4 regions of the Affinirhizobium gouqiense genome follow, and region 4 is predicted to be linked to each of the others. Evidence: predicted binding sites of a transcription regulator. Region 4 holds the regulator's gene; each other region holds the start of a gene.
What was found. Region 4 encodes LexA, which represses DNA repair genes until DNA is damaged. Its sites were predicted from a motif close to TGTTCNNNNTGTGTTCNG; they were not measured.

Region 1: the regulator LexA is predicted to act here: its motif matches at 1,446-1,463, upstream of QTJ18_RS05535 (DUF3072 domain-containing protein).
Region 2: the regulator LexA is predicted to act here: its motif matches at 5,082-5,099, upstream of QTJ18_RS08575 (energy-coupling factor ABC transporter ATP-binding protein).
Region 3: the regulator LexA is predicted to act here: its motif matches at 2,666-2,683, upstream of QTJ18_RS23685 (DNA recombination protein RmuC).

Annotation. Positions count from the first base shown of each region.
Region 1 is NZ_CP129381.1:928,750-936,295, forward strand. Features, by position in the region: gene QTJ18_RS05530 (ATP-binding protein) at 1-1,214, opposite strand, end outside; gene QTJ18_RS05535 (DUF3072 domain-containing protein) at 1,483-1,698, shown strand; gene QTJ18_RS05540 (helix-turn-helix transcriptional regulator) at 1,778-2,512, opposite strand; gene QTJ18_RS05545 (globin-coupled sensor protein) at 2,749-4,257, shown strand; gene repB (plasmid partitioning protein RepB) at 4,328-5,380, opposite strand; gene repA (plasmid partitioning protein RepA) at 5,426-6,682, opposite strand; gene QTJ18_RS05560 (ABC transporter substrate-binding protein) at 6,966-7,546, shown strand, end outside.
Region 2 is NZ_CP129382.1:62,420-69,965, reverse strand. Features, by position in the region: gene QTJ18_RS08595 (sensor domain-containing protein) at 1-1,938, shown strand, start outside; gene aroC (chorismate synthase) at 2,156-3,271, shown strand; gene QTJ18_RS08585 (GNAT family N-acetyltransferase) at 3,400-3,819, opposite strand; gene QTJ18_RS08580 (winged helix-turn-helix domain-containing protein) at 3,877-5,064, opposite strand; gene QTJ18_RS08575 (energy-coupling factor ABC transporter ATP-binding protein) at 5,207-5,887, shown strand; gene QTJ18_RS08570 (energy-coupling factor transporter transmembrane component T family protein) at 5,881-6,486, shown strand; gene QTJ18_RS08565 (biotin transporter BioY) at 6,540-7,103, shown strand; gene QTJ18_RS08560 (acyl-CoA thioesterase) at 7,162-7,546, opposite strand, start outside.
Region 3 is NZ_CP129382.1:3,242,481-3,250,026, forward strand. Features, by position in the region: gene QTJ18_RS23675 (Hsp20 family protein) at 1-335, opposite strand, end outside; gene QTJ18_RS23680 (ribokinase) at 469-1,368, opposite strand; gene QTJ18_RS23685 (DNA recombination protein RmuC) at 1,418-2,632, opposite strand; gene def (peptide deformylase) at 2,757-3,272, shown strand; gene fmt (methionyl-tRNA formyltransferase) at 3,408-4,343, shown strand; gene truA (tRNA pseudouridine(38-40) synthase TruA) at 4,343-5,152, shown strand; gene QTJ18_RS23705 (hypothetical protein) at 5,099-5,695, opposite strand; gene QTJ18_RS23710 (hypothetical protein) at 5,725-6,357, opposite strand; gene dapE (succinyl-diaminopimelate desuccinylase) at 6,344-7,546, opposite strand, start outside.
Region 4 is NZ_CP129382.1:843,451-850,996, forward strand. Features, by position in the region: gene gltA (citrate synthase) at 1-1,225, opposite strand, end outside; gene QTJ18_RS12470 (ComEC/Rec2 family competence protein) at 1,647-4,301, shown strand; gene lexA (transcriptional repressor LexA) at 4,282-5,001, opposite strand; gene kdsA (3-deoxy-8-phosphooctulonate synthase) at 5,265-6,116, shown strand; gene eno (phosphopyruvate hydratase) at 6,275-7,546, shown strand, end outside.

The sequences.
Region 1 (7,546 bases), on a different replicon from region 4:
CCGCTTCCTCGCTCCGCCAGATCTTCGGCATCCGGATAATGGCGCGACAGGGAATCGGTCGCGAAGAAACCATCATCCGTCCGCCCCTCGAGCCAGGTGGCGAGCTTCGTCACGGCATCATGATCCGGCACCGTCCCGAAGCTGCGGACATCCTCTTGCGTGACCACCGCTGCGCCGGCGGCATTCACCTGGGCGAGAAGCCTGTCGCCTGCCCCCAGCAGCCCATCCACCCAATCGGGTTGCGCCGCCATGGCATTCAGCAAGCCATTGGTGATCGAGGTGAGTTCGACGCGGCCCGCCGCCTCTTCCGCCCGGGCCAGGGCCGAGATCCGCATGGCGAGCGACTGGCTGACGAAATCGCAGATCTCGCGCGTGGCATGTGGAACCAGATGCGGCTCCGCGCTGTGGCAGGAAAGCAGACCCCAGAAGCGCCCATCCACCATGATCGAGACGGACATGGACGACGCCGTACCCATATTGCGCATGTATTCCAGATGGACCGGCGACACGCTGCGCAATTGTGCAAGGCTCATGTCCAGCACGGCTTCGCCATCTGCCGATTGCGCCTGCAAGACCGGAACCGGCCTATAGCCGACATCGGGAATGATCCTCAACCGGTTGACCGTATAGAGAGTCCTGGCCTGGGCCGGGATATCGCTGCTGGGAAAGCGGAGATCGAGATAGACGGGGAGCCGGCCATTATTGGCTTCGGCCACGACGTGACCGTTCCAGTCCTCGTCGAACCGATAGACGAGCGTGCGGTCGAACCCTGTCAGCTCGCGCACGAAATTTGCCGCCACCACCAGCGATTGCGGAATGTCGCGCTGAACGGCAAGGCTCTGGGTGAAATTGCGCAGCGCGCCGAACATTTCGTCGAGCGACCGACGCTCAGTTCGCTCCACTTCCACCACGATCAGCGGGCCGGAGCGATGTGCAACCAGGCTGAGCTCGCCTTCCGCGATCAAGGATTGGTAGGAGGCTTCGTCGGTCGCATACCAGGCTTTCATGGCCGGCAGCCGGTCGGCTATCGGAGCCTCAACGGGCCTGCCGAGCGCGACGCCATCCCCCAGATACTCGGAAATATTGGCACTGCATTGCACCACAACGCCATCTTGCGCGCGCATGGCAAACAGCGCGCCGTGCGGCTGGATCGCACCCGGGATATGGATCGGCTCCTGTGCGCACAGATCGAGATCCTGATGGGTGGGCTGCAATGATGGTCCCCGCTGGCCAGACGAGTTGTTACAGGAAAAGAGGCGAAGGGATTGCCCCTCCGGCTCCGTGAGTAGGATGGAAAATAGAGATCGAAAGCCAAATGTAAACCTTCGGTATCGATTCAATTTCGCTCTGTTCGATCACCATCGATCAGGGGGCCGAGGGTCGCAACCCGCGTCGAAAGGGCTGCGCTTCTGCACGCCGAGGATAAGCCGGAACAAGCCGGCGCCTAGAACGTTTAGAGAACGAAACCAGGAGACGACGACAATGGCCGACAATCCGAAAACTGACACATCCTCCAATACACAGAAGGATCCGGACGAATGGGTGAGCGGCGATGAGCCGATGACGGGCGCCCAGACATCCTATCTCAAGACCCTGTCGGAACAGGCACACAAGCCCGAAGCCTTTGCGGAAGACCTGACAAAGGCCGAGGCATCCAAGCGGATCGACGAATTGAAGCAATCTCTCGACCTGGCGTGACATGCGACGGCGCGCACCCGCGAAGAGGGATCTTACCGGAACGGATGTGTCCGCCTGCGATGCGGGCGGCCACTCCGATCTAGTCGATCAGATGCCGCCGAATGGCCTCGGCAATCGCCTGGGTGCGGTTGGCGGCTCCGACCTTGCGCGTCGCATTCTTGATATAGGTATTCACGGTATCGACCTGATAGCCGCTCTCTTCGGCGATCTGGCCGCTGGTCAGCCCTTTCGACGCGAGCTTCAGGCAGATCATCTCCCCGGATGAAAGGCGCAGCGACGAGGCCGCAAAACGCTCCATGATCGGCCGGGTGATCACCGTATGAGCCGCTGGCGCGATGGACGCCAGAAAGTCGATCTCGTCCCTGTCGAAAGGGGTGGTGCGGGTAAAGCCGACCGAGCCATACATGATAGTGCCGCGGCGGATCGGGAACAGTGTCCGGTTCTTGATGTTGAAGGTGTCGAGCAGATAGCCGAGACGCTCATTCGGCTCACCCTCCGCCATCACCTCGCCTTCGACGACGACATCCTCCAAATGGTTCTTGGCATGCTGCACGAAGCTGTCCGTCAGGTGAAGGCGCTCCTGATGATAGATGTCCACGAAGGCCGGCGGAAAATCCGTATGGATCGATTGCGCCGATCCGAAGCGAAACCCCTCAATGTCCAGCCCGCTGATCAGAACATGATCAAAGCCGACGGCCTTGCGCAGCCGAGCGATGAACGGGTGATTGTGGATGAAACGCCGCGCGGGAACCGATTGAAGATCGACATACTGGTCTAGATCGTCAGCAGAGCGGAAAACGGTTTTGGACAGCATGAATCACCTAGCAAGAACCGCGGATCGAGGTTCTTTCCCTTACGCCAAATGGATGTTCGCGACTACATGAATAGCTGACCAAGAGTCGCCTTTTACGCGATTACCAACATCAACCGGACTCGGGCACCCCAAAAAAATACCTGACAGAAACCTCTCCCGGTCAAATAAGATTGTCTTAATGATTTAATACTAATTTATGGTTGATAGAAATACATCAGCAACATCCGGAGCCAAACATGGCCACAGCCGACACCCTCAGAGAATTGTCAGATCGATTGAGCTTTGTCGGCCTGGGCGAGCAGCAGAAGCGCCAGCTGAGCGAAATGCGCCCCGTCATCACCTCCACGATCGGCGCCTCGCTGGATGTCTTCTATGAAAAGGCCAAGCGAAACAGCCATACAGCCGCCTTTTTCTCCACGCAGGATCGCATCAACCACGCCAAGAGCCGGCAGGAGGATCACTGGGGCGCAATCGCGTCCGGTGCCTATGACGGAAGTTATGTGGACGCCGTATCGGCCGTCGGCCGAACCCACGCCCGGCTGGGTCTGGAGCCCCGCTGGTATATCGGCGGCTATGCGCTCATCCTGGAAGGGATTATCAAGGCGGTTGTCGGATCGGAGCTGAAGGGCCTGTTCTTCGACAGGAAGGCACAGCAGGTCTCCGAGAAACTTTCCGTGGTGGTCAAGGCCGCTCTGGTCGATATGGATTACGCCATCTCTGTCTATCTGCAGGAGCTGGAAAACGCCCGCAAGCGCGTCGAAGCGGAGCGGCAGCAGGCTCAGGACGCCCAGACCCTGGCTTTGACGGCGCTGGACGTGGCTCTTCGCCGGCTGTCGGATCGCCAGCTGAATGTTCGCATGACCGAGGATTTGTCGGCCGAATTCACCGGCATCAAGGGCAATTTCAATCAGTCCGCCACCGAACTCGATGCCGCCTTGCAGGAAATCCGCGACGCGGTCGAGCAGGTCCTTTCCGAGGTCGGAAGCATTTCCTCCGCCACCGACGACATGGCCCGCCGCACGGAGCAGCAGGCGTCTGCGCTGGAGCAGACGGCCGCGGCGCTGGAAGAGATTACCACCATCTCCTCCGGATCGGCGCAGCGAACCGCCGAAGTACAAGTCGTCGTGCGCGAATCGGCCGATGAGGCAACCCGGTCCGGCAAGGTGGTGGAAGAGGCCATCAGCGCCATGGGCCAGATCGAAAGCTCATCGCACAAGATGACGCAGATCATCGGCGTCATCGATGAGATTGCGTTCCAGACCAACCTGCTGGCCTTGAACGCCGGTGTCGAGGCAGCGCGGGCCGGCGATCAGGGCAAGGGCTTTGCCGTGGTTGCCCAGGAGGTCCGCGAGCTTGCCCAGCGCTCGGCCGCCGCCGCCAAGGAAATCAAGACCCTCATCGATCAGTCGTCGACCGACGTCAATCGCGGCGTGGACCTCGTCAACCGCACCGGCAAGGCCCTGGTCAGCATTGGCGAGCGGGTGAATGTCATCAACGAGCACATCACATCGATTGCACAATCGGCGCGGGAACAGTCCTCCGGCATAGACGAGATCAACTCCGCCATCCGCAGCATGGATCAGATCACGCAACGCAATGCTGCGCTGATGGAGGAGACCAATGCCTCCACTCAGCATCTGTCCGGCATCAGCAATGGTCTGGCGGAACTCCTCGGTCGCTTCACCACCTCGTCCACGATGCGGCCCCAGGCCAGCTATCATGCAATGGAACGCAAGCGCGCCTGACCGGCTAGCGAAGGGTCACGCTCGCATCGGTCGCTCTCTTCGTTCAGGTCGCACCCGTCAATGCGGTCGCTCAGGCGCCTTTGTACCGATTGAAGTGATCCACCAGCATGCGGGCCGCTTCATTCAGGAAGGCATCGTCGACATCGGACACGAATTCGATCTTCGAGCTGCGCCCATCCCGTTTCAGCCTGGCGAAGACGCGTCCCGAATGATCCTTCAGATCCAGCACGCCCACCGCCTGATCCGTCTCCGGCATGGGCTTCTTGGGCCGCGTCAGATTGTCGAACAGAAGCTGAAAGCGCTGGTCGCTGCCGGATGACCTGAAATCCGGCGCAGCGATGACGCGGTCTGCCTCGCGCTTGCCGGCCTCGCTTTTCAGCAAGTCGCCAAGCTTCATCCAGCGGTCGCGTCCGGCCTTCGGCGCCGCGCCGATCATGCGGATATAGGTTTCCGGCACCGCTTCGATCACCTGGATCAACCGGGACAATTCGCTCTTCTGCACGGACAGGGCACTGCCGATGACCTTGCGGTCAAAACCCCGCGCTGCGAGATTGCGGGCGAAGATCGCGCGTTCGATGAAAGACAGGTTGCGGCGCTCGGCATTTTCCTTGCCCTGCGCCATGACCAGTTCATCATCGGTCATGGGCTTGACGACCGCCTTGACCGGAATGCCCAGCCGGGCTGCGGCGCGGATCCGGCGGTGGCCATAGGCGGTCTGGTACCGGCCCTCTTGCGCGGGGTGCGGCCGCAGCAGGACAGGAACCTGCTGGCCGCTTTCGCGCATGCTGTCCATCAGCATCTGGAAGTCGTCATCATCCTGCTGGTCGATCTGCAGGCGATCCTCGACGAAAGAGGCATCGATCTGGTCGGTCGACACGGAGACGACGTGATCGCCGCCGGTCAGCGCCTGCCGAAGCGCGCGCACCTCCTCGGCATCCTTGGCGATGGCGCCAAGGCTGAGCCCCATGGCCTTGACCGCACCGGAGGCTGCGCGGGCCGGCGGCGCCGGCTTTTCGAAAACGGAAGCATCGCCCTCTGTCCGCGACGGCGTCGAAGGGGGAGCGGACGGCGTGAAGCTTCCGGAAAACAGGGCTTTGAGTTCGCTTTTTCGGCTGCCTGCCATCAATTCTACCTTCCTCGGGGAACCGCGTCTGAGCGATCCGCCGCCTTACCAGCCCCATGCTGCATGGATGAGGGATTCAACTTCGCCATTGACCGCCATCATGGCCTCCACGGCGCGATCATAGGTCGAGCGGGTGAAATTCTCCCGGCCCACCTCATAAAGCGTTTGCTTGGTCAGTCCCGCATCGGAGACTGCCGTGGATTTCAACATCGGCGCGGTCAGGACGCGATCGCCGAACAGCGACCGCATGAAGCCGACGATCTGTGCCTGCGGGCCATCATTGGGCTCGAACCGCGTGATCAGATAGCGCAGAAAATCGAAGTTTAGCGTGCCGCCCGCTTCGCGCACGACCGACAGCAGATCCGAGGTCATGAAGAGAAACTGGTTCATCGACGCCACGTCCAGCATTTGCGGATGGACGGTGACGATGACGGATGAGGAGGCGCAAAGCGCCGAGAGCGTCAGATAGCCAAGCTGCGGCGGGCAATCGATGACGACGATGTCGTAATCCTGTTCGACCGATAGCAGCGCCGTCTGAATGCGGGCGAAGAACAGCGGGCCGGCATCCTCGCCGCTCTGGCGGCGCGCCAGCGCCTGCGGCGTCTCATGCTCGAACTCCTGCAATTCGATATTGCCCGGCACCAGATCGAGGCCCGGGAAATAGGTATTGCGAATGATCTCCGACAGCGGACGCGCCTGGTCGTCATAGCGGATGGCGCCGTAAAGCGTGTCATTGCCGGTGAGATCGAGTTCCGGCTGGTAGCCGAACATGGCAGACAGAGACGCCTGCGGATCGAGATCGATGGCCAGAACCCGGTGGCCTGTCAGTGCCAGATGCTGGGCGAGATGCACGGCCGAAGTCGTCTTGCCGGACCCACCTTTGAAATTGGTGACGGAGATGACCTGCAGGTGCTCATTTCGCGCGCCATCCCGGCGTGGAAGATAGCTGCGGGCTTTGGCCTGATTGCCTTTCGCCAGCGCCTGCTCGGCGAGATGGCTGCGCAGGGCATTGATGTCCGAGAGCGAATAATAGCGGCGCCCGCCATTGCCCGTCTCCGGCTGCGGCCCCTCCCCGGCAAGCGACAATTGCCGCAGATAGCCATCGGAAACGCCGATCAGTTTCGCTGCTTCGCCAGAGGAGAACGCCCTCAGCGTCTTGCTGGCCGCCGGCGGAAAAAGCCGCTCGCGCATGGCCTGCAATTGCTCGGACAAAGCCTTCGCATCCGCGGCAATCGCCAGATCCGCCGGCTGACGCTCATCGCTGCCGGGAAGGGGATTTGCGCTGGTCTTGCTGCGGGCCATGAAAGTGGATCCCCTGATTTACGTCATACGCAGAGCCAGCTTAGTAACAGAAGATGGCGCCAGTTACGGCACCGCCGCGAAATGCGCGGATAGCCGTTAAAGCTATGCATGAGACCGTGATTCGCGTCAACCGCTCTGGATCAGCGGGCGCACCCTTATCCGTCGCGGCGGGGCGAAAATCCGTCTTTTTGATGACAGTCAGAGGTTGTCATAGCTGTCGCGGGACTTAAGTACCGGGTCAATGGAACCGGTTCCAAGACGCCAAATCGAAAGGATAACCCCGATGAAGAGGCTGCTTCGCCATGTGATGACTGCGGCAGCGGTCACGCTGTCCACACCGCTCCTGGCTGCATTGTCCGCACCGCAGGCCTTCGCGCAGACGCCGCCGAACGTGCTGATCGTCGGGCAGATCGCCGAGCCCCAATCGCTCGATCCGCACGTGGCGACGGCCACCAACGACTTCCGCATCCTCGTCAATGTTTATGATGGCCTCGTGCGTTTCAAGAGCGGCACCCTGCAGGTGGAGCCGGCGCTGGCGGAAAGCTGGACCGTCTCCGATGACGGCAAGACCTATCGTTTCAAGCTTCGCACGGGCGTGACATTCCATGATGGCAGTCCGCTCGATGCGGAGGCGGTGAAGTTCAACTTCGACCGCATGCTGGACGAGAAGCACCCTTTCTACAATACCGGCCCCTTCCCGCTCTCCTTCAATTTTGCAGCGGTCGACAGCGTCAATGTTGTGGATCCGCAGACGGTCGAGTTCCAGCTGAAAGAGGCTTTCGCGCCCTTCCTGTCGAACCTGGCCTACCCGACCGGCCTGATCGTTTCGCCGGCGGCGGTGAAGGAGCATGGCAAGGATTTCGG
Region 2 (7,546 bases), 780 kb from region 4:
GGCAGCATTCGCTGGGTCCGCTCCTTCGGCCAGGGCCACGAAATGCGCGACGGCTCCAAGAAGATCGTCGGCATTGCCTTCGACGTCACCGACGATATGCGCCTGACGCAGAAGATGCAGGCGGCGCGGCACGAGGCGGAAGCCAAGAATATCGAACTCGAAATGGCGCTTGACGAGCTTTCCAACCGGGAACAGGAGCTGGAGGAGCTGACGACCAGGCTCAACCTGGCGCTGGCCTCCTATAATTGCGGCATATGGGAAAGCAATCCGACCAGCGGCACCGAAGTCTGGGATGCGCGCATGTGCCAGCTCTACGGCGTTGCCTATGGCGACGGCGTGATCCCTTCGGCGCAATGGCTGGAGATGATCCATCCGGACGACCGCCAGATGGCCCGCCGGATTTCGCCCAAGCTGCCGGTATCGATGAAGGAGACGCTGACGGTGCGCGTCCCGCAGCCGGATGGCAGCATCCGCTATGTCCGCTCCATCGGCAAGGCGCATGTCATGCGCGAAGGCCAGGTGAAGATCGTCGGCATCGCCTTCGACGTCACCGAAGACGTGCAGATGACGCAGAAGCTGGAGGCCGCCAAGCAGGAGGCCGAAGCCAAGGCGATGGAGCTGGAGACAGCCCGCCAGAGGATCGAGCACAATGCGCTGCACGATCCGCTGACGGCGCTTGCCAACCGCCGCAAGCTCGATCTGGAACTGGATGCGCTGTCCGCCGACAACCAGGGCAAGCGCACGCAGGCCTCCATCCTGCATCTCGACCTCGACCGCTTCAAGCAGATCAACGATACGCTGGGGCATGCGGCGGGCGATGCCATGCTCATCCACACGGCGCAGATCCTGCGGCGCAACGTGCCGGCCAATGCCCTCGTGGCCCGCATTGGCGGCGATGAATTCGTCATCCTGCTGAATTCCCTGTCGGATCAGAGCGAGGTCGCCGAACTGGCGAACCGGATCATCTCGGAAGTCCGCCAGCCGATGGATTTCGAAGGATTTTCATGCCGCTGCGGGGTGTCGATCGGCATTGCCCAGGCCAATGGCAGCCATGTCGATGCCCGCCGCATGCTCGTCAATGCCGATATCGCGCTCTACCGCGCCAAGGCCAAGGGGCGCAATTGCTACGAATTCTTCACGCAGGACCTGCAGGCGGAGATCATCACCCAGAAACGCACGGCGGACGAGATCCTGAGCGGCATCGAAAACGGCGAATTCATCACCTGGTACCAGCCGCAATTCTGCGCCGATACGCGCGAACTGGTGGGCGTGGAGGCGCTGGTGCGCTGGCAGCACCCCTATCGCGGGCTTGTAACGCCGGACTTCTTCCTGCCGATCGCCGAGGAGCTGAACGTCTCGGCGGTGCTGGACCAGATGGTTCTCGAACAGGTGCTGAAGGACCAGATGCGCTGGGCGGCCAGCGGCATCACAGTCCCGCGCGTCTCGGTCAACGTCTCCTCCAAGCGGCTGCGCGACGAAAACCTCGTCTCGACGCTGGAGACCCTGGCGATATCGCCCGGCCAGATCGCCTTCGAACTGGTGGAATCGATCTTCCTCGACGAGAGCGATGATCTGGTCACCTATAATCTGGAGCGCATCAAGGCGCTGGGCATCGATATCGAAATCGATGATTTCGGCACGGGTCATACCTCGATTGTCAGCCTTTTGAAGCTGAAGCCGAAGCGCCTGAAGATCGACCGGCAGCTCGTCATGCCGATCCTGTCGGCGCCGCAGGAGCGTTCGCTGGTGCGCTCGATCATCGAGATCGCCAAATCGCTCGGCGTGGAAACGGTGGCCGAAGGCGTCGAGACGATGGAACATGCCGCCATGCTGCGCAGCCTTGGCTGCGACATGCTGCAGGGCTATGCCTTTGCGCGGCCCATTCCCTTTGCGGAATTTTCCGCCCGCGCCCGCAGCGGCTTCAGCCGGGTGGCCTGACCGCCTGCCCGGCCGACGGCTGCGGCGGCCGACCGGCTGCGCCATGCCGCCGGCCAATGCGAGTCTGCTTCGTTTCCGCCGGCTTGGTTATTATCAGCGGGTTCTGCGGGAAAAAGCGTTTACACCCTTCGCCATCCGGCTTTATGAGAGAGCCGTTCCACGTCTTTACGCCGTCATGGGTCTGCCATGACGATGTCCGCTCAACGGTCAGGGTCTCATGTCGCACAATTCCTTCGGTCATCTCTTTCGCGTCACCACCTGGGGGGAAAGCCATGGCCCGGCGCTTGGCTGCGTGATCGACGGCTGCCCTCCGGGACTGACTTTCACTGCGGCCGAGATCCAGTCCTATATGGACAAGCGCAAGCCGGGTCAGTCGCGCTTTGTCACCCAGCGGCGCGAAGAGGATATCGTGAAAGTCCTCTCCGGCGTCATGCTGGCGGAGGATGGCGTCACCATGACGACGACCGGAACGCCGATCTCCATGCTGATCGAGAATACCGACCAGCGCTCCAAGGATTACGGCGAGATCGCGCGGCGTTACCGTCCGGGCCATGCCGATTATGCCTATGACCTGAAATACGGCATTCGCGATTACCGTGGCGGCGGGCGCTCCTCTGCGCGCGAGACCGCCGCGCGCGTTGCCGCCGGCGCCATTGCCCGCAAAGTGGTTCCGGGCGTCACCATTCGCGGGGCTTTGGTGCAGATCGGCCGGCACAAGATCAATCGCGGCAACTGGGACTGGAACCAGATCGACCAGAACCCCTTCTTCTGCCCGGATCCGGAGATGGTGCCGGTCTGGGAAGCCTATCTGGACGAGATCCGCAAGGCCGGCTCCTCGATCGGCGCGGTGATCGAGGTGGTGGCGGACAATGTTCCGGCCGGTCTCGGCGCGCCGATCTATGGCAAGCTCGATCAGGATATCGCCTCGCTGCTGATGTCGATCAACGCCGTCAAGGGCGTCGAAATCGGCGAAGGCTTCGCTGCCGCCGAATTGTCGGGCGAGGAGAATGCCGATGAGATGCGCATGGGCAATGATGGCCGGCCCTTCTTCTTGTCCAACCATTCCGGCGGCGTGCTGGGCGGCATTTCCACCGGCCAGCCGCTGGTGGCGCGATTTGCGGTGAAGCCGACCTCGTCCATCCTGACGGAGCGTCAATCGATCGATGCGGACGGCAACAATGTCGAGGTGCGTACCAAGGGTCGCCACGACCCCTGTGTGGGCATTCGCGCCGCACCGATCGGCGAGGCCATGATCGCCTGCGCGCTGGCCGACCATTATCTGCGCGATCGCGGCCAGACCGGCCGCCTCTCGGGTCACCCGGACAGGGGATGACAGGCCCCGCTTCAGCCCGCCTGCCTTGAGAAGCGCAATTCGATCGGACTGGATCGGATCGGCGCTCTCACTTTCCGCGTTCCAAGGATCGTCTTTTTAGCCTCGCGTCACGCGCGTCGGATCACGCGCTATTTGGCGATGACCATCGACATGCCGACCGAGCGCGGCGCCGTTTCGCGGAAGCCGAACTGCGCATAGAGGCGGTTGGCGGGGACATCGGCGATCAGGCTGACATAGGCGGTGGCCGGCACCGTATCCTGAAGATGGGCGACGAGCGCCGCCATGATGGCCTTGCCGAGCCCCTTGCCCTGATGGTCCGGCAGGACGGCAATATCGGTGATCTGGAAGAAGCAGCCGCCATCGCCGATGATGCGGCCCATGCCGACAATATCTTCGCCGATCCTGATCCTGACGCCGAAAAACGTGCCCTTCAGCCCGCGTTCCGCCGCCTCGCGGGAAAAGGGGGTGAGGCCGGCGGCCTTGCGCAGGTGAAGATAATCCTCGATCGCCGGAAATTGCGCGTCCAGCTGGTATTCGCCTTGGGGCATGAGCATCCTTTCGGCCGATCGACGGCCCTTGTTGTCACAGCCGGTGCCGGAGCGTGATCAGCCGCGCCAATCCGGCAGGAATTCTATTCTCTCCACGCCTGTGAACCGGGCCAGGCGCTGCAGCTCCGCCTCCAGCCGGGCCTGCCGGGCCGCACTGTCGCGCACCCCCTTTTCCCACCAGAGACGCTTGACCACCAGCGCGCCCGCCCGCCGATCCGCCTTCATGTCGATACGGCCGACCATGCGCTCGCCTTCCAGGAGCGGAAAGACGTAATAGCCATATTGCCGCTTCGGCTCCGGCACGAAAACCTCGATGCGATAGGAGAAGCCGAAGAGGCGTTCCGCCCGGTCGCGGTCGCGCAGCAAGGGGTCGAAGGGGCTCAAGACCCGCAGCCGCGCGGGCGGCTCCGGCACATCGTGGAGGCTTGCGAGCTGATCGGCCAGCGCGAAGGAGGGACGCAGGCGACCATCCGCCGTCTGCAGCGTGACCTCTTCCAGGGCGTCGCGATTGCGGATCACCCACTCCTTCGCCTCCTTGGGGGAAATGAGGTCGAAGAAAGCGGCGATCTCGCCCGAGGTGGCAAAACCGAGCCGCGCCAGCGCTGCCCGGCAGGCCCAGTCGACAAAGGCGGCCTCGTCGACTTCGGCGGCAAAATGGTCCGCCGGAATCACGCGCTCCGACAGATCGTAGACCTTCTGGAAGTTTTCCCGCCGGGTGATGGAAAGCTTGCCCGTGTGCCAGAGAAATTCCAGCGCCGTCTTGGACGGGTGCCAGTTCCACCAGCCGCCGGATTTGTGATCCTCCTCCTTCACCTCGCGCGCCAGGACCGGACCGGTATCGCAGATGCGGCGATAGGTCTGCGCGATCGCCGCTTCGTAATCACGTCCCTGCCAGAGCGCCCAGCGGGCACGGATCCGCTCTTCGCGGCGAATGAAACGGTGTTTCCAGTAGGGAAAGAAGGCGGAAGGGATGACCGCCGCATCATGCGTCCAATGTTCGAACAGGCTTCGATCCGTCTCCAGAAGCGCGGCAAGATCCTCGCGGCGATAGGTCTGGTTCCTGGAAAACAGGATCTGGTGATGGGCCCGTTCGACCGTCTGGATACTGTCCACCTGGACGAAGCCCAGCGTCTCGATGAGCTCCAGCAATCCCTGCCGGCCCAGCAGCCGATTGGGTGCCCGGGAAAGGCCCTGGCGGTCGAGAAAAATGTGCCGGGCCAGCCGGTTGTCGATCGGATTCGTCATATCCTGAAGCTAGCCAATGTTCCTATTTTGTTCAATCGCCTTCTGTGCCGTTTGGTGGCGTGGCGCAGAGTTTCCCTTCTGCCCGGCAGCGGGTATAGAGGCGCAGGTGAACCTTGCTTCATGAAAGAGCGGATGACAGGCCTTGCATATCGTCTTCGATAGAGCGGAACTGAGATATGGCGAACGGGTTGCGCTCCATCCCCTGTCGCTCGACCTTTGCGAAAGCCGGATCGGCGTGATCGGGCTGAACGGTTCGGGCAAGACGAGCTTCGCGCGCCTGGTCAACGGGCTTGCCAAGCCGAGCAGCGGCCGTGTGACGCTGGACGGGCTGGACACGGTGGACGATGCGCAGGCGGTCATGGCGGCGACGGGCTTCATCTTCCAGAATCCCGGGCACCAGATCATCCTGCCGATCATTCGCGACGATATCGCGCTTGGCCCGAAAAGCCGCGGATTGTCGAAGGAGGCGGTGACGGCCGCCGTGGATGCGGTGCTGGCCCGTTTCGACATCGCCGCGCTGGCGGACCGGCGGCCGCACGAATTGTCGGGCGGGCAGTTGCAGCTGGCGGCCCTTGCCGCCGTGGTGGTGACGCAGCCGAAGCTCATCCTGTTCGACGAGCCGACCAACCAGCTGGACCTGAAGAACCGGGCTCTGGTGAAAGCCACCCTGGAGGGGCTGGAGGAGCAGGCGATCGTCATCAGCCATGATCTCGACCTGGTGCAGGGTTTTGCGCGCGTGCTTGTGTTTCACGAGGGAGCGCTTGCCTTTGACGGCCATGGCGCGGCAGCCGTTCAACGCTACGCCGAGATCGCCGCATGCTGAACAGCCTGCATGTCCAGGGTCAAAGCCGCCTGCACCGCATGCCCGCTGCCGCAAAGCTTGTTGGCCTGGCCATCGCAAGCTTTCTCCTCGTCTTCGTCGATAATCCCCTTGTTCTGGCGGCGGCGCTGAGCCTGGCCGTTCTCGTCTACGCGCAGACCGGCCTTGGCCTGCGCGAGGGCGTTTGCCGGCTGCGGCCGGTGCTGGCGACCATCATCCTGTTCGGCGCGATCAACCTCGTGCTCGTCTCGCCGCAGGTGGCGCTATCCACGAGCCTGCGCCTGCTGTGCATCCTGGTCCTGGCGGGCGCGGTAACGGCCACGACCTCGATCGCCGCTTTCATGGAGGTCCTGACGCGCCTCCTGCTGCCGCTCGAGCGGCTGGGCCTGCTGCGGGCTGCCGATGCCGGGCTGGCGGTGGGCATGGTGCTGCGCTTCGTGCCGGATATCCTGGCTCGCTACGCCGTGCTGAAGGAGGCGCATCAGGCCCGCGGCGTGCCGGTCAAGATCCACCGCATGCTCGGGCCGCTCATCATCTCCACGCTCCGCGATGCCGATACGATCGCGACGGCGATTGACGCCCGCGGAATTCGCCGCCAATAGGATTGCTAGATTTTTCCCGATGCCGGTCCGGCCCCTGTTGTTTGGAGATTTTCATGACGACCCGCGATCTCGTGCTTGCCGCCCTTTTCACCGCCATCATTGTCGTGCTCGGCCTCATTCCGCCCGTTCCCCTTCCCTGGCTGCCGGTGCCGATCACCGCGCAGTCCATGGGTGTCATGCTGGCCGGCTGCATTATCGGCGCGAAGCGCGGCGCTCTGGCCTATGCCCTCCTGGTGGTGCTGGTGGCGATCGGCCTGCCGGTCCTGTCCGGCGGACGGGGCGGGCTTGGCCTGCTGATGGGCCCGACGGCCGGCTATATTTTCGGCTGGATCGTCGGCGCTGCCGTGACCGGACTTCTGGCGGAACGGCTGGTGGCCGAGCGCCAATCGGCGGTGCGGCAAATGGCGGGCTTTTTCCTGGCCAGCGCAATCGGCGGCATCCTGACCGTCTATGCGCTGGGCATTCCGGTCGTCTGGCTGGTGGCCGGCACGCCGCTCGACACGGTGGCCATGGGGTCGCTCGCCTTCCTTCCCGCAGATCTGCTGAAGGCGGCGATCGCGACGCTCGCCGCAAGGGCGGTGATCATCGGCTATCCGCTCCTGCCGCACAGGGTTTGAGGCATCCGGGCGTGAGGCATCCGGACGCGGCGTAGCCGAAGGCCGCTTCCCCCGCCGGTCACTCCAGATTGCGATACAGCCAGTCGCGGAGGTCCTCCTGCAGCGGCACCGGTTCGCCGCTTTCGGCGTGACAGGCGGTCCAGACGATCTCCGCCTCGGCGGCCAGCTGGCGATCCGTGCCCGCGACCCGATACATGGAAATCGTGAAGCCGGCCGTCTTGCCGCCGATCTTTGAGACGCGCACCTCGGCCTCGACCCGATCGCCTTTCTGCAGCGGCTTGTGCAGATGACAGCCGACCTTGGTCACGCAGAAGACCGGATCGCCCGCCTCATGAGCCCGCCCTGCCCAGAAGGCGGCGAGCGCCTCCTGCGCATAGGCGATATAGGCAAAGCTGTGCATCGTGCCGCCAGGGCCGATATCGCGCATCGGCACGGTGAAGCCA
Region 3 (7,546 bases), 1.2 Mb from region 4:
CCACCGACCTGCATACCGTCGGCCAGGACGAACATGCGCTGGAACTGCCGTGCGGCAATGCCGCGATACAGATAGTCCCGCGCGCCTGTCTCCGTTTGCCGGCCTCTGATGATCAGCTGGTTTTCCTCCAGGCTGATGTCCAGATCGTCTTCCGAAAAACCGGCCACAGCCAGCGTGATCCTCAATCGCTCGGGCTCGCCGTCGAGCTCGGGACGCATGCGCTCAATATTATAGGGAGGATAGCCGTCATTGGCCTTTGCAAGACGCTCCAGCGTCTTCTCCATCGTATCGAAGCCCAGAAGCAGCGGGCTGGTAAACGGTGTCATCCGACTCATCTCTCAGTCCTTGATCACAAGCGACCGCGCGCGCATCCGGGAAGGCCTGCGCCAGCACCCAGTTATATGGGTGGAGCCCGTGCTCTTCGCAAGCGGGGCCTTTGCGACCTGGAAGCCTGGACGGCATGGCGTCTCAGCGCCTGGCATCCACATCGCCGGCCATGGGAATGGCCGGTTGCGCGCCGGGTTTCAGGCAGGCAAGCGAGCCCGCCACCGCGGCCCGCCGCAGCGCCGCGGCAAAGTCGAGCCCCTGGTCGAGGCTCGCGGCCAGATAGCCGCAGAATGTATCGCCGGCGCCCACTGTGTCGACGGGATCGATCGTCAGGCCCTTTTGCGCCAGAAGCTCGCCCTGATGCATGGCAACGACACCGTCACCGCCCAGCGTCACCACCAGTGTCTGGCCGGTTTCCGCATGATGCTGGCGCATGGCGCTGATCCGTTCGTCGGCGGAGAGTTTCCGACGGCCGATGAGAAGCTCGAATTCGGTTTCGTTGGAGACCAGGATGGTTGCCAGGTGGGCGAGGCGGATCGAATCCGGCGTCAGCGGCGCCGTGTTGAACAGGGTGGTCACTCCCCGGGCGGCGGCGTCCGTCAGCGCCTGCTCCACGCAGGATGCCGGGATTTCCATCTGCAGCATGAGAATGTCGCCCTCGGCCATGGAGGCAAGGGCGGCCTTGCCGTCCTGCGGTGTCACGCGGCCATTGGCGCCGGATACCACCACGATCATGTTCTCTCCGTCGCCGCCGACGAGGATGAGTGCCGTGCCGGTCGAACCGTCGACCGTCCTCACCCGTGCGAGATCCACTCCCGCCTGCGACAGCAGGGCCAGGGCGGGCTCTGCGAAAGCATCATCGCCGACAGCCGCCACCATCTGCACCTGCGATCCGGCGCGGCGTGCAGCCAAAGCCTGATTGGCACCCTTGCCGCCGGCGGCCGTGGAAAAGGAACCGCCTTCCAGGGTCTCGCCCGGCTCCGGCAGGCGTGCTGTGGTGGCGATGAGATCCATGTTGACGGAGCCGAAGACGGTGATCATGCGTGTGTCCTGTTGAGTGCCGTTGCGGACCGGACACTGCCCGACGGGATCAATCCTCGTCAACCATCCGAAGCTTCAGAAGTCGCGTGCGGCCGTCATTCGCGGAACTTGGCTGTGCGGGCATGCGCTCCGACAGAGGCTGGGTGGCCGCAGCCGGAGGCTCGACCTCTTCCAGGTCGAGGGCGCTGATGCGGGCGCCGCGGCGTGACAGCTTGTCGGAAGAGGTCAGGATCTGCTCGATATCCTTCTGGGCCAGGGAGAAATGCCCCTGCAGTTTACGGGTCCTCTCGTCGAGCCGCACGAGGTCGTCCATCAGCAGCGCCACCTCGCTCTGGACGAGATGCGCCTGTTCGCGCATGCGCTGATCCTTGAGGAGCGCCTGCAGGACCTGGATGGAGAGCATCAGCAGCGATGGCGAGACGATGACGATGCGCAGCCGCTGCGCCTTCTGCACAACGCCTTCGAAATGCTCGTGAATCTCAGCGAAGATGGATTCGGAGGGCACGAAGAGAAAGGCCGTCTCCTGCGTTTCGCCGGCCAGAAGGTATTTCTCGGCAATATCCTTGATATGCGTTTCCAGGTCGCGCCGGAATTGCTGCCCGGCCATCTTGCGCTGGTCGGGATGGGGCGCGTCGCGAAAGGCATGCCAGGCTTCGAGCGGAAATTTGGCGTCGATGACAAGCGGCGGCGCGTCATTCGGCATGGTGATCGTGCAGTCCGGCCGCAGGCCGTTGGAGAGTGTGGTCTGAAAGCTGTAGGCGCCCTTTGGCAGGCCGTCTGCGACGATCACTTCCATGCGCCCTTGTCCGAAGGCGCCACGCGTCTGCTTGTTGGAGAGAATGGCCTGCAGCCCCACCACATCCTTGGCCAGCGTCTGGATATTGCTCTGCGCCGCATCGATCACCGCCAGTCTCTCCTGCAGGAGGCGCAGGTTGTCATGGGTGGATTTGGTCTGTTCGGCAATCGTCGAGCCGAGCCTGTGGGTCATGCCGTCGAGTCTCTGGTTGACCGCGCGGTTGAGCTCCGCCTGGCGGCTGCCCAGGGCCTCCGTCATGGCGGACATGCGGCCCTGCATTTCGGCCTGCGCCCGTAAAAGCGTGTCCAGGCGGTTCTCCATCTCCTCGCGCCGCCGGCTCGCCGCGCGGCGGGTAAGCCAGACGGCGAGAAGGAGGAGAAGGGCCGCGCCGCCCAGAATGAGGCCGATGGGACCCGCAAGCAGTGCGGCCAAAGCCGGATCGACGAGTGAAGCATTTGCGTGTTGCATCGGACGACCCTAAACAAGAAAGCAGGAGCCGAAAAGATCAAAACATGAACAAACCGGCGAAAATCCGCCAAATCGGGTCATCCGGCCAGTTTCATCCGGAAAAAAGATGCGTTATGGGAAGCGCATGACGATCAAGCCGCTTATCATTCTCCCCGATCCCCTTCTGCGTCAGGTGTCCAAGCCGATCGAGCAGGTCGATTCCGACGTGCTGCAACTGGCCGATGACATGCTGGAAACCATGTATGACGCGCCGGGGATAGGCCTGGCGGGCATACAGATCGGCGTGCCGCGCCGTATTCTTGTGGTCGACGTGTCGCGCGAAGGCGAGGAAAAGCAGCCGCTGGTGGTGATCAACCCGACCATTCTCACCTCCTCGGACGAGCGCTCGGTCTATGAGGAAGGCTGCCTGTCCATTCCCGATTACTATGCAGAGGTGGAGCGTCCGGCGTCCGTGACGGTGGACTATGTCGGACGCGATGGTAAGCAGCACCAGATCGAGGCCGACGGCCTTCTCGCCACTTGTTTGCAGCACGAGATCGACCATCTGAACGGGGTGCTGTTCATCGATCATATATCGCGGCTGAAGCGCGAGATGGTGATCAAGAAATTCACTAAGGCAGCCAAGACCAGGGCCATCTGACGGCGTCGGGGCCAGTCGTCGCACATGCATCCCGGCTGCACGATCGGGTTTTGACACGCCCTGCCTGATCCGGGCTTGATCTTCTATGCTTGAGCCGGTTTGAAGGCGCCTGATCGAAACGAGGAGACCCGGCCAATGGCACTGCGCATCATCTTCATGGGGACGCCCGAATTTTCCGTGCCGACCCTGCGCGCCCTCAAGGCGGCCGGACACGTGATCGTGGCGGTCTATACCCAGCCTCCCCGCCCGGGCGGCCGCCGCGGCCTCGACCTGCAGAAATCGCCGGTCCATCAGGCGGCGGAACTTCTCGGCATTCCGGTCTTCACGCCGCTGAATTTCAAGGATCCGGAGGAGCGCGCCCGTTTTCGCGCCCATGCGGCCGATGTGGCGGTGGTGGTCGCCTATGGACTGCTTCTGCCGATGGAGGTTCTGGAGGGCACGCGGCTCGGCTGTTACAACGGCCATGCCTCCCTCCTGCCGCGCTGGCGCGGCGCCGCGCCCATCCAGCGGGCCATCATGGCCGGCGATGACAAGACCGGCATGATGGTGATGAAGATGGAGAAGGGCCTGGATACCGGCCCTGTGGCGCTGACGGCGGAGGTGGAGATTGCGAAAGACACCACGGCCGGTGAGTTGCATGACCGGCTGATGCAGGTCGGGGCGCGCGCCATGGTCGAGGCCATGGAAAAGCTGGAGGCTGATGAACTGCCGCTGACGCCGCAGCCGCAGGATGGCGTTCTCTATGCCGCCAAGATCGATAAAAGCGAAACGCGGATCGATTTCACCAGGCCGGCCGCTGTGGTCCACGATCACATCCGCGGTCTCTCGCCCTTTCCCGGCGCCTGGTTCGAAGCCGTGATCGCCGGCAGGACGGAGCGGATCAAGGTTCTGGCCAGCAGCCTTGCCGAGGCAAAGGGTGAGGCGGGCATGGTGCTGGACGACAGGCTGACAGTGGCCTGCGGCGAGGGAGCGATCCGACTGATCCGCCTGCAGAAAGCCGGTGGCAAGCCGCTGGACGCCGAAACCTTCCTGCGCGGGACTGCGCTTGCCGCCGGAACGAGGCTGGCCTGATGCCGCGCTTCAAGATGACCGTCGAATATGACGGCAGCCCCTATGTCGGCTGGCAGCGCCAGGAAAATGGCCATTCCGTGCAGTCGGCGATCGAGAAGGCCATTCGCTCCCTGACCGGCGAGACCGTCTCCATTCGCGCGGCCGGCCGCACGGATTCCGGCGTTCACGCCTTCGGGCAGGTGGTGCATGCCGATCTGGCGCGGGCCTGGGTGCCCTACAAGCTGCGCAATGCGCTGAATGCGCATCTGGCGATGGCCGGGGAGAAGGTGTCGATCCTGCAGGTAGAGGCCGTCGACGACGGCTTCGACGCGCGCTTTTCGGCGCTGCGTCGCCATTATCTCTACCGCATCATCACACGCGCCTCGCCGCTCGCCATCGAAGCCAGGCGGGCCTGGTGGGTGTCGAAGCCGCTCGACCACGAGGCCATGCATGCGGCGGCGCAGATGCTGGTCGGGCATCACGATTTCACGACCTTCCGTTCGGTCCATTGCCAGGCGAGGAGCCCGATGCGCACGCTCGACCGGCTGGACGTGACCCGCCGGGGCGAACTGATCGAGATCCGCGCCTCGGCGCAGAGCTTCCTGCACAATCAGATCCGCTCCTTTGCCGGAACGTTGAAACTGGCCGGCGAAGGAAAGATGACGCCGCAGGACGTTCGCGCCGCCCTGGAGGCGAAGGACCGCGCCGCCTGTGGGCCGGTTGCGCCGCCGGAAGGTCTCTATTTCATGCAGGTCGATTATCCGGATCCTGCCGGATCAGCCGGGATAGACGCCGAGAAACTGTTCCAGCGCATCGGAGAGGATGAGTGACGGCACGATCAGCACCATCGTCAAGGTGGCGATCATCAGCCGGTGGTCTCCCAGAAACATTCTGAGGATACGGCTGAGCGCGATGATCATGCACAAGATCGCAACCAGCCAGGCAAGCGCGACAATGCCGGTCAGAGACGGCGTCATGATCAGCAGAAGGCTCATGACGCTGTAGACATAGGCGAAGGGAACGGAGATCCAGTTGACCGTGACGACAATGGCCGGATAGTGCCTGCCAATGCCGAGCATGGCGGCAAGCACGCCGGCCAGGACGATCGGCACCAGCCAATTGGCCGCTTCCAGCATGGCCATGCGCAGGAAGAAGACGCCGCCCAGCGACTGACCCGGCGGCAGGCCTTCAAGAAAGGCGATCCGCCACCAGATCCAAGACAGAGCAATAGCAGGCAGGCACCAGACCACGGCCCAGAAGGATCGCATCATGCCGCGATCGCTGATGTCGAGATATGTGAAACCGGCGCGGTCGCCCTTGACCAGCAGCCAGAGGCCAAACAGGTAAAGCTGAACTTCAGACAAAGCAGGCAAGCAGCAGGCCTCCGGGCGGAACAGCAAAATCAGCCATGCGTCAAACCCATGGCGGCTTCAAGATGTTGGATGATCCACATCGGCGGCAGGATCGTCATCAGGAGCAGGGCCGCGCGCCTCCATTTGGTGCCGCCGACAACCGTGCGCAATATGCGCCAGACCAGGATCAGCGCCATCGTCAGCAGAGCCAGCAGCAGACCGATCGATACAAGCCATTGCAGGGTGGAGGTCTCGTTAAGCAGCAGGAGGACGGGGATAAGGGTCAATACAGCTGCATAGACGAAGGGAATGGCGCCCCAATTGGCCATGACGATCATCGGCCGGATCAGTGGCCGCAGGCCAAGCGCCATGCCGGACAGGATGAGGCTGAGAATGGTGAAGCACCACAGACTCGCTTCGATGACCAGAACCTGAAAGATGAAGGTCAGGTGCCAGCGTCCGAGGTCCGGCAGGGCCTGCAGGAACTCGATGCGGCGCAAGATCGCATAGACGAGAAAGGCGGGGAGGCTGAAGAGCACGGCCCGGAAGGACCGGATGATGCCCTCGTCGGACACATCGAAATGCGAAAGGCCGCGTGCATCGCCTTGCGCCGTCAGCTGAAGGCCGCGCAGCGGATGTCTGATCTCGACCAGCCAGGATTGGACCTTTTCAGGCAGCCGCATGGGTGAACCAGCGCTCCAGGAAGCTCTCATATATGCCGGTCAGCGTCTCCAGATCCGAAAGGGACACCCGCTCGTCAGCCATGTGCATGGTCTGTCCGACCAGGCCGAATTCCACCACGGGGCAGTAATCCTTGATGAAGCGCGCGTCGGAGGTACCACCGGTCGTCGACAGCGTCGGCACCTGTCCGGTCACCTTTTCGACCGCAGCGGACAAAGCCTCGACCAGGGCCTCGTTGCGGGTCAGGAACACCTGGCTCGGCCTTTGCGACCAGGTGATCTCGTAGCGGACCGGATCGCGGCCGGGCCTGAGACGGTCATGCGCGGCTGCGGCGTCGAGCCGGCGCAGAAGTTCCGCCTGCAGGGTCTCGACGCTCCAGAGATCGTTGAAGCGCACATTGAATTCGAGCCGCACCCTGGCCGGGATCACATTGGTTGCCGTGTTGCCGGTATCGATCGTGGTGACTTCGAGATTGGTCGGCGGAAAATGCGCGGTGCCGGAATCGAGTGGCGGAAACATCAGGGCCTCGGCCATGGCCGCAGCCGCCCGCAGCGGATTATCGGCCAGATGCGGGTAGGCGACATGGCCCTGGACCCCGTGAATGGTGACCGAAGCGGAAACCGAGCCGCGCCGGCCGATCTTGATCATATCGCCCAGTCTTTCCGGATTGGTCGGCTCGCCGACGAGGCAGGCGTCCCACTGCTCGCCTTTTTCCCTCGCCCATTGCAGGAGCTTGACGGTGCCGTTGATGGCCGGACCTTCCTCGTCGCCGGTGATGAGGAAGGAAATGGAGCCTCGCGGCGCCCCGTGCCGCTCGACATGCCGGGCAACGGCCGCCACGAAGCAGGCTATGCCGCCCTTCATATCCACGGCGCCACGGCCGAACATCGCACCATCGGCAATCTCTGCCGCAAAGGGCGGATGACTCCAGGCCGCCTCATCGCCCACCGGTACCACATCGGTATGGCCGGCAAACATCAGATGCGGTCCGCTGGTTCCGAGCCGGGCGTAGAGGTTGTCGATGTCCGGCGTCCCTGCCTCGCGGGCGGTCACCCGCTCAACGCTGAACCCGAGGGGCGTCAGCATGTCCGAAAGAGCGGCCAGCGCTCCGGCATCACTCGGCGTCACGGAGGGGCAGCGGATCAGCCGCCGCAGGTTCTCCACCGGTTCCCGGGCTTCACCCTTCACCCG
Region 4 (7,546 bases):
CGATACGCTGCTGCGGATCCTCGATCATCTCGGCCCACTGGGCGATCCAGCCGACGGTGCGGGCAAGCGCGAACAACACCGTGAACATGGTGGTGGGGAAGCCCATCGCCTTCAGCGTGATGCCGGAATAGAAATCGATATTCGGATAGAGCTTCTTCTCGACGAAATACTCATCCGTCAGCGCAATCTTTTCCAGCTCCATGGCGACCTGCAGCAGCGGATCGTCCTTGTGGCCGAGTTCGCCCAGCACTTCATGCGTGGTCTTCTGCATGATCTTGGCGCGCGGATCGTAATTCTTGTAGACGCGGTGGCCAAAGCCCATCAGGCGGAACGGATCGTTCTTGTCCTTGGCGCGCGCGATGAATTCCGGAATGCGGTCCGGCGTGCCGATCTCCGTCAGCATGTTGAGAGCCGCTTCATTGGCGCCGCCATGGGCAGGACCCCAAAGGCAGGCAATGCCGGCAGCAATACAGGCAAAGGGATTGGCGCCGGAGGAGCCGGCCAGGCGGACCGTGGAGGTGGATGCGTTCTGCTCGTGATCGGCATGCAGGATGAAGATTCGGTCCATGGCGCGCGCCAGAACCGGGTTCACCTGATACTCCTCGCAAGGAACTGCAAAGCACATGCGCAGGAAGTTCGATGCGTAATCGAGATCGTTCTTCGGATACACGAAGGGCTGGCCGATATGGTATTTATAGGCCATGGCGGCGATCGTCGGCATCTTGGCGATCATCCGCAGCGATGCAACCATCCGCTGATGCGGATCGGTGATATCGGTCGAGTCGTGATAGAAGGCGGAGAGCGCGCCCACGGTGCCAACCATGACGGCCATCGGGTGGGCGTCGCGGCGGAAACCGGTGAAGAAGCGGCTCATCTGCTCATGCACCATGGTGTGGTGCGTGACGCGATAGTCGAAATCCTTCTTCTGCGCTGCGGTGGGCAATTCACCATAGAGCAGCAGATAGCAGGTCTCCAGAAAATCGCCGTGCTCTGCGAGCTGCTCGATCGGATAGCCGCGATGCAGCAGAACACCTTCGTCGCCGTCGATGAAGGTGATCTTCGATTCGCAGGCCGCGGTCGAGGTGAAACCCGGATCGTAGGTGAAGGCGCCGGTCTGCTTGTAGAGCGAACCGATATCGATCACATCGGGACCGATCGTCCCTTTGCGGACGCCGAGATCGACCTTCTTATCTCCCAATCCAAGATGTGCGCTTGTTTCCGTCATGCTGATCCTCCGATGGGCGGAATGGCGCCGAACGCGCCAAAGAAATGAAGCATATGAGTTAGCTATATGATCCGTCGCGCGCTGCCAAGCACTCCTGAAGGCTAATTGGTGCAGCGCGAAATTTATGGTGGGGCTGACTCCCGCCACCAAGGATCGCGCTCGCCAGTCGCGGCAAAATGTAGAACATCTGAACGCAAGGTCCAGACGAAAAGCACAGCCGCAGGCAGTTGACCGTGCAATGACGGCGGGTGCAGTCTGACCTGTGCGACGCTGGACGGGCCCGACGGAAAGAGAGGATGCGGGCGAGACGGCCGGACCTTCGGCCCTTCATCGCCGCCGCCAGCATCGGCCCGCTGGCATGCAAGCTTGAGAATGCGGAAATGGTCTTGCTGCAGGGGGTGGAAAAGACCGGGGATGACCAGTGTCGCCGCGTGAGGACGACCACAGCCGTAGTGTGCAGGTGAGACCCTTCGCCGCAGGGTCTGCCATCGCATCCCCGACCGAGGAGGCGGAGGCCCGCTCTTTCGACCAGGCGCCCTTCGACCGGATGCTCGACTGGTCGGCGCGGCCGGGCGGCGATCTCATCATTTCCGGGGAACGGGCTGGACCAACCCGCCGCCTTGCCGGTCTGGTCGCCCTTCGCCAGGCCCGATCCGCCTGGTCGCCCTCCGGCCTGGTGCTGGCCTTGCAGGAGGAGCGGGCGCATGGGCTGTTCTTTCTCCTCGTGCCGGTGCTTCTGGCCTGCGGCATAGCGCTGTGGATCGGCGCGGCGCAAAACCCGGTCTTCTGGCTGGGCTGGCTCAGCCTGCCGCTCATGGGCGCGGCCTTCCATCTCAGGCAGAAATGCGCAATGCGCGCGGCTGCGGCCTGCATGGCGGCGGGCCTGATCCTGGCCGGCTTCGGGCTTGCGGCGCTTGAAGATGCACGCACCACAACGGTCGTTCTGGACAGCGCGGTGACCACCCGCATCGAAGGCGTGGTGGAACGCCGCGAGGCCGCAGGAGAGGATCGTTGGCGCTATACGGTGCGCCTGCGCCAGACGGCGCATCCGCATCTGCTTCGCCCGCCTACGCGCATCACCCTGCTCGTCAGGGGACAGGCAACGCCTTTCGATCCCGGCATGATCATTGCGGGGCGCGCGCGTCTGTCGCCGCCCTCCGGCCCCGCTCTGCCCGGGATGACCGATTTTACTCTCGCCGCCTATTATGACGGAATCGGTGCGACGGGCTTTGCCCTTGGCCTGCCGCAGCGGCTGCGGGACAGGGTCGGCCACCCTGGCGGCCCGGACAGCGGCGATGATCTTCACGAAACCTGGCTGCAGCGCGCCAAGATCGCCGTCTTCGATCTGCGGAGCCGCATCGGCGACAGGATCCGCAGCCTCGTCCCCGGTGATGCGGGCGCCTTTTCTGCAGCTATCGTCACCGATGAGCGCCGCGCCATCAGCCCGGATACGGTCGAGGCTCTGCGACTGGCCGGGCTCTCGCATATCGTCGCGATTTCCGGCTTGAACATGGCGCTGGCGGCGGGAATCTGCTTTGTCGGCCTGCGCCGGCTTCTCGCTCTGGCGCCGGTGATTGCGCAGCGATGGCCGATCAAGAAGATCGCCGCAGGCGGCGCGCTGCTGCTCGTCACCGCCTATTACCTGATTTCCGGCTTCGGCGTCTCTGCCGAGCGCGCCTATCTGATGATGGCGGTCATGCTGCTCGCGATCTTCGTCGATCGCCCCTCCGTGAGCGTGCACACGGTCGCCCTCTCGGCCATTCTGGTCATGGCGATCGCGCCCTCGGCGCTGATGGGGCCGAGCTTCCAGATGTCCTTCGCCGCGACTGGGGCGCTGGTGGCCGTCTATACGCGCGCCCAGCGCCGGCGGGCGCCGCAGATGGGCCGGCAGCCGCGTCGACCCGGGCTCCTGTGGCTGGTGGCAACGGCGGGCCGCTTTGCGTGGGTGCTGCTGCTGGAGGCCTTCATGACCTCGCTGATCGGTGGACTTTCCACCACGATCTACTCGGCAGGGCATTTTCATCAGATCACCACCTATGGCCTAGCGGCCAATCTGGCCTCCATGCCGCTGATTTCCTTTGTGGTCATGCCCGCTGCCCTGATCGGCATGCTGGCCATGCCGCTTGGCCTGGACGGCCCCGTCTTCTCCCTCATGGGCGTGGCTGTCGATATGGTGATCGCCATTGCCACGCATGTGGCGAGTTGGGGCGGCATCGCGGCCACGGGACAGCCGCCGGCGCTTTTTCTGCCGCTGGCCTCCCTCGGCCTGACCTGCCTTGTCCTCCTGCGCACCCAGCTGAAGCTGATCGGCCTGCCTGTCCTGGCTGCGGCCCTCGCTCTGGCCGGATTGGCCCGGGTGATGCCGCCGCCCGACCTGCTGATTTCGGAGGATGGCACACTGGCGGCCGTTCTCTCAGATAAGGAGGCGATGATCAGCCGCGCGCACGCACCGGAATTCCTCTATCGGCAATGGCAGAATGCCTACCGCATCACCACGACGAGACCGGCAGAAGAGGTGACGGACAATAGCAGGACGTCTGCCGCCGAAGCTCGCCGGGACCATCGAGGCGGCGCAAGGCCGCGGGAGAAGGATAAGCCCTCCGCTAAGCCGCGGGTGAAGGAGGTGCTGACGCATGATCAGCTGACGTCAATGAAGGCACAGCTCAGCCATTGGCTTCAGCGCAGCGACGGCCGTCATTTCAGCTGCCTCCGGGGCAAGGCCTGCCTCATTCGGACCAGCGACGGCGTGCGCATCGTGCTTCTCGAGGATGCCCGTTATGTCGGCTCCGCCTGCGACAGCGCCGATCTCGTCATCGCACGACGATCGCGAATGCAGGCCTGCCGCTCGGGCGCCGTCCTGATCACCGGTGATCACCTGCGTCGACTGGGAGCCGTGACGCTGAAGTTTGGCGGAAGTGCCGATCGCAAAGCCTGGTCGATGACAGCCGCCATGCCCGTCGAGACGGAGCAACTCCGTCCCTGGCAGATCCACCGCACCTATGCCTGGACCACGCGCAGCTTCGACAATCACCTGCCGGACCATCTCCGGCGCCTGATCAATGGTAACGGCGGATGAGACCCACGAGCTTGCCCTGGACCTTGACCCGGTCCGACGAGAAAATCCGCGTCTCATAAGCGGGATTGGCCGCCTCCAGGGCAATCGAGGCGCCCTTTCGACGGAACCGCTTCAGGGTCGCTTCCTCATCATCCACCAGCGCCACCACGATATCGCCCGGGCTGGCCGTGCTGCCATTGCGGATGATCACCGTATCGCCGTCGAGAATGCCGGCCTCGATCATCGAATCGCCTTTGACCTCAAGCGCGTAATGTTCGCCATTGCCCAGCATTTCGATGGGGACGCTGATCTCATGCGTGTTGTTCTGGATGGCGGAGATCGGCACACCGGCAGCGATTCTGCCCATCACCGGCACATTGGCCGAATAGCGCTGGTCGTCCACCGGCGCTTGCGGTGCGGCCGGCTTGCTCGGCGGCGCCTTGCCAAGGCTGCCTTCGATCACGCTGGGCGAGAAGCCGCGCCGCGGCTGCGCCGGCGGGGTATAGGCATCGGGAAGCTTGATGACTTCAAGCGCCCTGGCGCGATTCGGAAGCCGGCGAATGAAGCCGCGCTCTTCCAGCGCGGTGATCAGGCGATGAATGCCGGATTTCGACGCGAGATCGAGAGCATCCTTCATTTCATCGAAGGATGGAGGTACACCGGACTCCTTCATGCGTTCATGAATGAACAGAAGCAGTTCCTGTTGTTTGCGAGTCAGCATCGTCGAAAGCCCCAATGGAAACAAATCCAGAACGGACACTATCTGTTCCACATGTGTTCCGCAAGCCGTGATGCTGCTTTCTGGCCCAAAAATGCGCGGCGGGCTTGACGATTTGCAAATGCGCCCCGCCATGCCGATCTGTCGGTGACAGAGATACTGGCCGCTGCTAAGGGCTAGCGTCAGGAAAGACAAACAGGCCGGGCCGGCGCGCAAAGCGCCCCGCGGCGCGCCGCCCGCTTGCGGCGAACGGATGTGAGGATTTGATGATGACGGTCAAGGCCAATTCCGAGATTGTGGTCGGCGACGGGGCGCGCCAGGTCCGCTTTTCCAATCAGGCACCGATTTCGCTGATCTGCGGTCCCTGCCAGATGGAAAGCCGCGACCACGCCTTCATGATGGCCGGCGCCATCCGCGAGATCTGCGACCGGCTCGGCATCGGCCTGATCTACAAATCCTCCTTCGACAAGGCCAACCGCACGTCGATCGCGGGCAAACGAGGAATCGGCCTGGAAAAGGCGATGGAGATCTTTGCGGATCTGAAGCAGGAATTCGGCTTCCCGGTGCTCACCGACGTCCATACCGAGGAGCAATGCGCGATCGTTGCCGAGACGGTGGACGTGCTGCAGATCCCCGCCTTTCTGTGCCGGCAGACCGATCTCCTGGTCGCCGCCGCCGCGACCGGCCGTGTCATCAATGTCAAGAAGGGGCAGTTTCTGGCGCCCTGGGACATGAAGAATGTGCTGGCCAAGTTCACCGAAAGCGGCAATCCGAATGTGCTCCTGTGCGAGCGGGGCGCATCCTTCGGCTATAACACGCTGGTTTCCGACATGCGGTCGCTGCCGATCATGGCCGATCTCGGCGCTCCGGTCATCTTCGATGCGACACATTCGGTGCAGCAGCCGGGAGGGCAGGGCGGCTCGACCGGCGGCGAGCGGCGTTTCGTCGAGACCCTTGCCCGCGCAGCCGTCGCGGTCGGCGTGGCCGGCCTGTTCATCGAGGCGCATGACGATCCCGATCACGCGCCGTCCGATGGCCCGAACATGGTCCGCCTGGCGGATCTGGAACGCCTGCTGGAGCGGCTGATGGCGCTCGACACGGTCGCCAAGACGGTCTGAGCAGAGGCCGGCTGGATAGCCGTCTTCGGCGCGGATGGCGTGCTGCCATCGCCATCCGCAGGACGGGGTCGGGCTGTCATGCTCCTGCCATTGTATTTTCTGTGCCTTTGGATAAGACAGGCAGTGATTTCCACCGCACTTACCAGCAGGAAAAGCTCATGACAGCCATTACCGATATCGTCGCGCGCGAGATTCTCGACAGCCGCGGAAACCCGACCGTCGAAGTCGATGTTCACCTGGAAGACGGCAGCATGGGCCGCGCCGCGGTTCCCTCGGGCGCCTCGACCGGCGCGCATGAAGCCGTTGAATTGCGGGATGGCGGATCGCGTTATCACGGCAAAGGCGTGGAAAAGGCGGTCGAAGCCGTCAATGGCGAGATCTTCGACGCGATCGGTGGCCATGATGCGGAAAACCAGATCCTGATCGACAATCTGATGTGCCAGCTGGACGGCACGCCGAACAAGTCGCGCCTCGGCGCCAACGCCATTCTCGGCGTGTCTCTCGCTGTCGCCAAGGCGGCCGCCGAATCATCGGGCCTGCCGCTGTTCCGCTATGTCGGCGGCCCGAATGCGCGGCTTCTGCCGGTTCCGATGATGAACATCATCAATGGCGGCGCGCATGCCGACAATCCGATCGACTTCCAGGAATTCATGATCATGCCGGTCGGCGCAGAGAGCATCCGCGACGCCGTGCGCATGGGCGCGGAAGTCTTCCACGTGCTGAAGAAGGAGCTGGCTGCGAACGGCCACAACACCAATGTCGGCGATGAAGGCGGCTTCGCACCAGGCCTGAAAAGCGCGCCGGAAGCGCTCGATTTCATCATGAAGTCGATCGAAAAGGCCGGCTACCGTCCGGGCGACGACATTCATCTGGCGCTCGACTGCGCTTCGACCGAGTTCTTCAAGGACGGCAGATATGCCATGGAAGGCGAGGGCCGCAGCCTGGAGCCGGAAGCCATGGCGGATTATCTTGCCGAACTGGCGGGCAAATATCCGATCATCTCGATCGAAGACGGTATGGCCGAGGATGATTGGGACGGCTGGAAATATCTGACCGACAAGATCGGCGACAAGGTGCAGCTGGTGGGCGACGATCTCTTCGTCACCAATTCCGCCCGCCTGCGCGACGGCATCAAGATGGGCGTCGCCAATTCCATCCTCGTCAAGGTGAACCAGATCGGCTCGCTGACCGAGACGCTGGATGCCGTCGAAACCGCCCACAAGGCCGGCTACAGCGCAGTCATGTCGCACCGCTCGGGCGAGACGGAGGATTCGACGATTGCCGATCTCGCCGTCGCCACCAATTGCGGGCAGATCAAGACCGGCTCGCTGTCCCGTTCGGACCGGATTGCCAAATACAACCAGCTGATCCGCATCGAGGAGCTCCTCGGTCCGCAGGCGGGCTTTGCCGGCCGCTCGATCCTGAAGGGC